One region of the Streptomyces sp. NPDC058812 genome, then DNA from elsewhere that is predicted to be linked to it. Evidence: riboswitches for the same ligand, from Rfam matches in the RefSeq annotation. Region 1 holds a riboswitch; the other holds the start of a gene.
The links. A riboswitch is a leader RNA that binds a small molecule or an ion and turns the genes downstream of it on or off. The one in region 1 is predicted to bind cobalamin.
Positions count from the first base shown of each region.

Region 2: another riboswitch for cobalamin. It lies ahead of ACFW48_RS20670 (ribonucleoside-diphosphate reductase subunit alpha); the one in region 1 lies ahead of ACFW48_RS22170 (energy-coupling factor ABC transporter permease).

Region 1 covers NZ_JBHYOB010000010.1:144,451-149,072, forward strand. The annotation lists gene ACFW48_RS22155 (ATP-binding cassette domain-containing protein) at 1-50, opposite strand, end outside; gene cbiQ (cobalt ECF transporter T component CbiQ) at 56-805, opposite strand; gene ACFW48_RS22165 (energy-coupling factor ABC transporter substrate-binding protein) at 806-1,144, opposite strand; gene ACFW48_RS22170 (energy-coupling factor ABC transporter permease) at 1,141-1,836, opposite strand; cobalamin riboswitch at 1,866-2,051, opposite strand; gene ACFW48_RS22175 (potassium channel family protein) at 2,156-2,629, opposite strand; gene ACFW48_RS22180 (chloride channel protein) at 2,719-4,083, opposite strand; gene ACFW48_RS22185 (hypothetical protein) at 4,341-4,622, shown strand, end outside.
Region 2 covers NZ_JBHYOB010000009.1:209,083-213,704, forward strand. The annotation lists gene ACFW48_RS20670 (ribonucleoside-diphosphate reductase subunit alpha) at 1-1,637, opposite strand, end outside; cobalamin riboswitch at 1,763-1,924, opposite strand; partial or broken gene ACFW48_RS20675 (GNAT family N-acetyltransferase) at 1,982-2,416, opposite strand; gene mctP (monocarboxylate uptake permease MctP) at 2,746-4,356, opposite strand; gene ACFW48_RS20685 (DUF3311 domain-containing protein) at 4,353-4,610, opposite strand.

The DNA.
Region 1 (4,622 bases):
TACGCGAAGGACGCGCCCCGCAGGGCGACCAGTGCCGGTGACTCCGTCAACTCGCTCACGACAGCGGCCTTTCCAGTACGAGGGTGAGGGCGACCAGCGCCGCCAGCAGCGCGACGCTCGCCGCCGTGAAGGGCGCGGAGACGCGGGCCTCGGGCACCAGGACGCGCAGGGTGCCGTCGTAGCCGCGCCCGGCGAGACCCGACTGGAGCCGCGCCGCCCGGTCGAAGGCCCGCACGAACGCCGTGGCGCCGAGCCCGCCGAGCGACCGCCAGGCGGCGGCCCGGGTGGTGTGGCCCAGCCGCGCGGCCTGCGCCTCCCGCACCCGGCGCACGGAGTCCAGCAGCAGGAAGCTCATGCGGTACGTCACCAGCGCCACGTCGACCACCGGCGCGGGCACCCCGGCCCGCACCAGGCGGGGCAGCAGGTCGGACATCGGCGTGGTGAACGCGAAGAGCAGCACCCCGAGGGAGGCCGCCGAGGTGCGCAGCAGCAGCTCACCGGCGCGCGCCGGGCCGCCGTCCGCCGCTGTCAGGAACCCGTCCGGGCCCCCGACCTGCACCAGGAGCGGCAGCGCCCCGGTCACGCAGAAGCCCAACGGCACGCGGTACGCCCGCCACAGCCGGCGCCCGGGCACACCCGCCGGGCCGAGCAGCACGGCGAGCGCCGTCACCAGCACCAGCGCCGCGCCGGGCCACGGCGGCAGCGAGATCGCGAGGACGGTCAGCCCCAGCCCGAGCACGGCCTTGTCCACGGGATGGCGGCGGCGCCAGCGACTGCTGTGCGCCGCCGCGTCGATCGGCAGCACTCAGTCCCCTTCGGGAGCGTCCCGCAGTGCCGCCGCCGTCCGCTCCTCGCCCTGCCGCCGGCCCCGGCGCAGCCCGAAGTAGTAGGCCAGCACACCCGCGCCGATCGCGGCCTGCACGGCGAACAGCGCCGACTCGATCTCCCCGGACGGCGGCTCGTACAGCGGCGAGAACCACGGCTCGTAATCCGGCTCGATCTCCGTGATCGCCGTCTCCGCCTCGGCGTCGGCACCGGCGAACGGCTCCTCCTTGTGGTCGCCGAGCCCCAGCACCAGCGGTAGCACCGCGAGCGCGGCCACGGCGAGCAGCAGCAGGGCGTTGATCTTCGCGTTGCGGCTCATCGGGCCACCGCCTGCCTCTCCGTCCGGGTCCCCGTCAACAGCACGCCCAGTCGGGTGAGTTCGCCCTTGCTGGACTGCACCAGCAGCCGCATCACGATGACCGTGAGCAGGCCCTCGCTCACCGCGAGCGGGATCTGCGTGACGGCGAAGATGGACCCGAACTTGCCGAGCGCGCCCAGGAACCCGCTGCTCGGGTCCGGGAACGCCAGCGCCAGCTGCACACTGGTGACGCAGTAGGTCGACAGGTCGGCGACGAACGCCCCGAAGAAGACCGTGACCATCAGCGGCACGTCGTAGCGGCGCAGCAGCCGGTAGACGCCGTACCCGGCCCAGGGGCCCACGATCGCCATCGAGAAGACGTTGGCGCCGAGCGTGGTCAGCCCGCCGTGCGCCAGCAGCAGCGCCTGGAAGAGCAGGGTGATGGTGCCCAGCACCGCCATGATCGGCGGACGGAAGAGAATGGCACCCAGACCGGTTCCGGTCGGGTGCGAGCAACTGCCGGTGACGGACGGCAGTTTCAGGGCCGACAGAACGAACGTGAAGGCTCCGGAGGCGCCGAGGAGCAAGGTGCTCTCCGGGTGCTCCCTGACCTCACGGGTGAGTGACCGTACTCCGTGGACGACGAACGGCGCGGACGCGACACCCCAGGCGATCGCGTGCGCCGGTGGCAGAAAGCCCTCGGCTATGTGCATGGCTCAGCAGACCCTCTCCAGCACCTCGTGGATGGACGACGCGCCTTGGCCGGTCTCCTGGCTTACGGGTACCACCGCCCGCGCTCCGCCTTCCCGGATCGCTACGATCCAGTGGCTGCCCGCGAGGGCCGGAGCCGGACTTCCCGATTCACAGTGGCGAGGGCCGCACCGGCATCACACCGGATTTCCCGTTCACCAAGGCGTGGCGACAGTAGTGCTCCCACCGGGGTGGTGACAAGCGGGCCTCCGGGCCGGCCGGTCCGGCGAACAGGCCTCGGTGCTGCGGAAACAGCCGCCGGCACCGCGCCTTCGTCCGCCGTCAGCCGGGCCGGTCCCGTTCGGTCCGCCGGACCACCATGTCGCGTGCCCGTGTGGTCAGCGCGGTCGCGGCGGCGGTGAGGAACACGAAGCTGTAGGCGATCTGCAGAACGGTCACGACCCGGGCGGCCTGGCCCCGCGGTGTGATGTCCCCGTAGCCGACGGTGGCGAGCGTGACCACGGTGAAGTACAGCGCGTCGACGCGGGTGCGCAGGCCGGTGAACTCGCCCGGCTGCTTGGCGAGGGCGTAGTACGTGGCCGAGAAGACGTGTACGGACAGGATGATCAGCAGGGGGATGACCACACCGGGCCGGGTCTCCGGGCGGTCGACGAGGACATGACGGATCTGGCGGAGCAGCATCGCGGCCACGAAGGTCAGCACCAGGGCGAACAGCAGCCAGCTCAGTACGGGACGCCGCGGGCCCAGGTGGTCGAGGGGGAGGAGGAAGTAGGCCGCGACCGTGCCCGCCGCGATGCCGGCCCGCGCGAGCCAGGGCCGGGCCGTGCGCCAGGCGGCACGCGGTCGGGCGCCGCCCGTCCCCGTGGTGGTGGCCCGGCGCTCCGTCACCGTGCCGTCTCCGGCGCCGCTTCCGGCGGTTCCGCTTCCGCTCCCGGTTCTGATCGGCGTACCAGTTGGGTGACGGCGAAGGCGACCACCGACGCGGTGACGATCAGCGGCATCTGGTCGTACGCGTCCCCGCCCACCAGCAGCACCGCCAGCACCGCGCTGGCCAGCGGCAGCCCGGTCACCGCGGCCGCCGCGGCGGAGACGCCGAGGGCGAGGGCCGGGGTCGCGCCGAAGCCGGGCAGGCCGGAGCAGGCCATGGCCGTCGCCGTGCCCAGTAGTACGGCCGGGAAGATCGGGCCGCCGCGCAGACTGCCCAGCGCGATGCCCCAGGCCAGCCCCTTGCAGGCGACGAGCGCGACCAGCGCGCCCACGGACCAGGCGTGCGGGTGCGCGGCGAGCTGGGCGAGGGTCGCCTGACCGGACAGCGCCGCCTCCGCCGGGGAACGGCCGGTGATCAGGGCGTACGCGGCGAGGCAGACGCCGACCGCCGTGGCGCAGGCGACGGTGCGCAGGGCCGTGCGGTGCCGCGTCCAGGAGACGGTCCGGTGGCCCAGCTCGCGGGCCAGCGTGATCAGCACCGCGATCAGCGCCGCCGTCGGGACGCCCCACAGGAAGTCGCCCGCGTCCGGGTTGGCGCCCGGCGGCACGTCGTGCAGGGCCAGCGCGCCGATCTTCAGGCCGGTCCACTGACCGAACCCCGTGAAGACCAGGGCGCCCGCCGCGCTGGCCAGCAGACAGGGCAGCAGCAGGGCGACCAGCTGGGCGCCACCGAGCCCCGCCCCCTCGATGAGCAGGACGGCCGCGGCCACCGGCCCACCGAGGATGGTGGAGATCGCGGCGGTGGAGCCGGCCGTGGCCAGGATCGCGCTCGCCCTCGGGTCCCCCGCGGCCCCCGCCCGCCGCACCGCCAGCAGGGCGAGCCCGCTGCCGACGGCCATCAGCGGTGCCTCGGGGCCCAGCACCACGCCGAGCGGCAGCGTGGCGAGCGCCGCCAGGACGGCGCCCGGCAGCGCGCGGGGGCCGACGGGCGCGCCGCCCAGCCCGTTCACCGGCAGATGGCCGCCGCCGCCCGGCATCCGGGTCACGATCGGCGCCAGGACCAGCCCGGCGAGCACCAGCGCGGGCAGCGGCCACCACCAGGGCGGGGCGTCGTACCCGGCGGCCTCGGGCAGCGACGTCCACACCCAGTGCTGGAACTGGTGCTGGAGACCGACGAAGAAGAAGCAGGCCAGCGCGATGGGAACGCCCAGCAGTACGCACAGCAGCAGCAGCCGCGGATAGCCAGGGCTGAGCAGGGTGCGCCGCAGTGACTGCTCGGCCCGGGCCGGCACCGCGTTCGCCGGCCCGGGCTGAGTCGTCACGGGCCCTCCTGGTCCGACGGTCCGTCGCGCGCGTTCGCATGTGCGCTTCAGTAAACGCGAGGCGGGGGAGGGCCGCACGCGCACGCTTCCGTTCCGGGGACCGGGCAGCGCGGCACGCGGTCGAACCCGGTTCACCCGTGCGGCGGACCCGTCTGGCCGCGGGGGTCGGGTGGCCGCAGGCTCGGAGTGACCTGTCGGCGCCCCGGGGCGCCGGTGGGGGCAGGCCCGTACGGGGGACAACGGAAAGGACTCCGCTCATGAGCCAGCACGCCGCACCTTCTCCCGGCAGGCCGACGCACGGCGCCGGGGCCCCGCGGCCGGCGGACCGCACCAGCGGCTGGGTGACCGGCGGCGTCGTCTTCGCGGGCGTACTGATGTTGCTGAACGGCGCTCTCGCCGTCCTGCAGGGCATCGCGGCCATCGCCGAGGACGACGTCTACGCCCGCGTCGGCAGCTACGTCTACGAGTTCAGCCTCACCGGCTGGGGCATCATCCACGTCATCCTGGGCGCGGTCGTGCTCGTCACCGGCTTCGGCCTG
Region 2 (4,622 bases), on a different contig from region 1:
ATGCGGGTGGAGAGGACCTTCGCCTCGGGCGAGTCGAAGGGCAGGCGCAGCTGGAAGAAGACGTCCTGGAGGCCCATCGCGCCGAGGCCGACCGGGCGCCAGCGGGCGTTGGAGCGGCCCGCCTGCCCGGTCGGGTAGAAGTTGATGTCGACGACCCGGTCGAGGAAGGTGACGGCGGTGCGGACGGTGGCGTCCAGGCGCTCCCAGTCGATGCCCCGGGAAGCCGGGTCCACGAAGGCGCCCAGGTTGACCGAGCCCAGGTTGCAGACCGCCGTCTCCCCGTCGTCCGTGACCTCCAGGATCTCCGTGCAGAGGTTGGAGGAGTGGACGACGTGGCCGGGCTCGGCGGTCTGGTTGGCGGTGCGGTTGGCGGTGTCCTTGAAGGTCATCCAGCCGTTGCCGGTCTGCGCGAGGGTGCGCATCATGCGGCCGTACAGCTCACGGGCGGGGAGGGTCTTGCGGGCCAGCCCCGCGGCCTCGGCCCTGCGGTACGCCGCGTCGAACTCCTCGCCCCACAGGTCGACCAGCTCGGGCACGTCGGCGGGCGAGAACAGCGACCACTGTCCGTCGGCGTCCACCCGGCGCATGAACTCGTCCGGCACCCAGTGGGCAAGGTTCAGGTTGTGCGTGCGGCGGGCGTCCTCACCGGTGTTGTCCCGCAGCTCCAGGAACTCCTCGATGTCCGCGTGCCAGGTCTCCAGGTAGACCGCCGCCGCGCCCTTGCGCCGGCCGCCCTGGTTCACGGCGGCGACCGAGGCGTCCAGCGTCTTCAGGAACGGGACGATGCCGTTGGAGTGCCCGTTGGTGCCGCGGATCAGCGAACCCCGGGCGCGGACGCGGGAGTAGGCGATGCCGATGCCGCCGGCGTGCTTGGAGAGGTTGGCGACCTGGTGGTAGCGGTCGTAGATGGAGTCCAGCTCGTCCTTGGGGGAGTCCAGGAGGTAGCAGGACGACATCTGGGCGTGCCGGGTGCCGGAGTTGAACAGGGTGGGGGAGGAGGGCAGGTAGTCGAGGCGGCTCATCAGCCCGTACAGCGCGGCCACCTCGTCGAGCGAGCGCGTGGTGTCGTCCTCGGCGAGTCCGGCGGCCACCCGCAGCATGAAGTACTGGGGCGTCTCGACGACCTTGCGGGTGATCGGGTGCCGGAGCAGGTAGCGGCTGTACACGGTACGCAGGCCGAAGTAGCCGAAGCGGTCGTCGGCGGCCGGGTCGACCAGCGCGTCCAGGCGGTCCGCGTGCAGCCGGACGAACTCGGCGGTGCGGTCGGCGATCAGGCCCTCGCGGTGTCCGGTGGCGACCGACCCGGTGAACGAGGTGACGCCCTGCGAGGCGGCCTCGGCACGGATGCCGATGGTCAGCAGTCGGGCGGCCAGCCTGGAGTAGACCGGGTCCTCCGAGATGAGCCCGGCCGCCGCCTCCGTGGCCAGCTCCCGCAGCTCGGACTCGTCCGCACGGGCGGACCGGCCGCGCAGTGCGGCGGCGGCGACCCGGCCCGGGTCGGCGTCGGGGAGGTCGGCGGTCAGCTCGGTCAGGGTCCGCAGCAACGCGGCGCCGGGGCCGTCGGGCTCCTCGGTCACCGGGGTCGCTGAAGTCGTCGCCGGGGTCGCTGAAACCGGGTCGGCTGGCGCGATGGTCACGTGGGGCACTCCCTCGCTCGGCACGGGGCCTGGGGGAGGAGGGCAGGGGCAGCTCACGAGCGCACGCGGCGTCGCGTCCACCGGCCCACTCCACGAGGCCCGGACGTCAGGCACCCGGACCGGGACGGTACGGGCGCACTGTCGGCAGGTCCTCGGACTGGACATGCGTGTGCACACGTGCGGAGACGCGCGGATACACACAAGTACACCGTTGCGGGACAGTTCCGGATTCGCACCGGATTCCCCTGCGGCGACAGCGAGCACGAGCATACATCTTGTGCCGGGTTCGGCGAGCACCCCCAGATGTTGTGTCGCGGAGGGGTCGTCGAGGGGTGGCGCTGGTGTCAGAGCGTCAGTTCGTAGGTGAGGAGCGTGATGTCGTCGAGCTCCGGCAGCGGGTTCCAGTCGCGGTCGGGCGTGCGGGTGAAGCCCATCCGTTCGTAGAGGCGGTGGGCGGTGCGCATGGCGCGCTGGGTGGACAGTACGACGCGCGCGCAGCCCTCGACGGCGCGGGACCGGTCGACGCAGGTCCGCACGAGGGCCTCGCCCACCCCGCGTCCGCGTGCCTCGCGGGCGACGGCGAGCATCCGTATCTCGGCCTCGCCGGGCCGGGCGATGTCGGCCATGGGGCCGCCGGACGGCACGAAGGTCACGCCGCCGAGCACCCGGCCGTCCGCCGCGGCGACCAGCACCTCGGCGGCCGCCGCACGCTTGGCGACGTTCATCAGCTCGCCGAGGTACGCGTCGCTCTCCCCGAAGTCGAGGAGGCCGTCGCGCAGCTAGGGGGTGTCGTTTGGATCCTGCCGGGGTCGCGGGGTCTGGCACGCACATCTGCGGCGTTGTCGTCGGTTGCCAGGGCTCCGCCCTGTCGCCCTCCTCCGCCTTGCAGCTGCACGCACCAGACCCCGCTCGGCTCCGCTGCAAGGCACCGTTGCCTGGAGTCGGCCTGATCCAAACGACACCCCCTGGGCCTGCGCGGCGATCTCACCAAGGGCGTCGTACTCGTCCGTCGCCGCCTGCCGGGTCACGAAGTCCATGCAGCCGAGTGTGCCCGACGGGTACGACAACGGGCCGCCGGATTCTCCGACGGCCCGCCGCGTTGTCGGGGTCAGTGCGAGGTGCCCGCCGTGGCCGGCGGCAGCTCCACCTCGACGCCGGGGTCGCCCGCGTCCGCCGTGTAGTCGGCGGGCTTGGTCTCGTCGACGCCGTCGGGGGCCTTGAGGGCCCTCATGACGAAGGTCAGGACCACGGTGACCAGGACGTTCAGCACGAAGGCGGTGAGGCCGATGTAGCCGATCTCGCCGATGCCCGGGATCTCCTTGGAGGAGCCGCCGAAGTGCTTCTGCGTCGGCGAGGCGACACCGTACGCGGCGACCGTGCCGTAGACCATGCCGACCGCCCAGCCGCCGAGCAGCGCCCAGCGGTGGAACCAGCGGGTGAACAGGCCGCCGACCAGGGCCGGGAAGGTCTGCAGGATCCAGATGCCGCCGAGCAGCTGGAAGTTGATCGCGACCGTCTTGTCCATGCCCAGGACGAAGACCAGCGCGCCCACCTTCACCATGAGGGACACCAGCTTGGAGACCTTGGTCTCCTGGGCCGGGGTGGCGTCCGGCTTGATGAAGTCCTTGTAGATGTTGCGGGTGAAGAGGTTCGCGGCCGCGATCGACATGATCGCCGCCGGGACCAGGGCGCCGATGCCGATCGCCGCGAAGGCCACGCCGGCGAACCAGTCCGGGAACATGTTCTCGAACAGCTGCGGGATCGCCAGCTGCCCGTTCTCCACCTTCACCCCCGCCGCGATCGCCATGAAGCCCAGCAGCGCGAGCAGGCCGAGCATCAGCGAGTACAGCGGCAGGATCGTGGTGTTGCGCCGGATCACCTCACGGCTGCGCGAGGAAAGCGTCGCGGTGATCGAGTGCGGGTACATGAAGAGCGCGAGCGCCGAGCCGAGCGCCAGGGTGGCGTACGTCCACTGGCCGCCGTGGTCCGGCACCAGTCCGCCCTTGCCCGACTCGCTGAACTTGTCGCCCGCCGCGGCGAAGATGTCGTCGAAGCCGCCGAGCTTGATCGGGATGTAGATGATCGCCACCGCGATCACGATGTAGATCAGCGTGTCCTTCACGAACGCGATCAGTGCGGGCGCGCGCAGCCCCGACGAGTAGGTGTACGCCGCCAGCACGCCGAAGGCGATCAGCAGAGGCAGGTCCTTGATGAACCAGTTGGTGTCCTCGCCGCCGCCGACGCCCATCACGTCCAGCACGGCCTGGATGCCGACCAGTTGGAGCGCGATGTACGGCATCGTGGCGAGGATGCCTGTCACGGCGACGGCGAGCGACAGCCCCTTGGAGCCGAAGCGGCCGCGTACGAAGTCCGAGGTCGTCACGTACCCGTGCTTGTGGGAGACCGACCACAGCCGCGGCAGGAAGGTGAAGATCAGCGGGTAGACCAGGATCGTGTAGGGCACCGCGAAGAAGCCGGCCGCGCCCGCCGCGTAGATCGCCGCCGGGACGGCGACGAAGGTGTACGCGGTGTACAGGTCGCCGCCCAGCAGGAACCAGGTGACCCAGGTGCCGAACGAGCGGCCGCCGAGGCCCCACTCGTCGAGGCTCTGGTCGTTCGCGGCCCGGCGCCAGCGGGCGGCCAGGAAGCCCATGGCGGTGACGAGGACGAAGAAGAAGATGAAGACGGCGAGTGCGACGCCGTTCACGCCGTCGTTCACTTGGCCCCGCCTTCCCGGCGGGCGCGCTGGTCACGCTGCCACAGCTTGTAGGCGATCACCGTGAGCACCGTGGAGACGATCACCCACGCCATCTGGTACCAGTAGAAGAACGGGATGCCGATGAAGGCCGGGTCCGTCTTCGCGTACGAGCCGACCCACAGCATGGCGACGAACGGCGCGACAAGGCAGAGGCCGATGACGACGCGCACCGGCGTCACCGTCGGCCCTCTGCTCACTTCTGGGGCTTGTGACATGCGGTGGCTCCG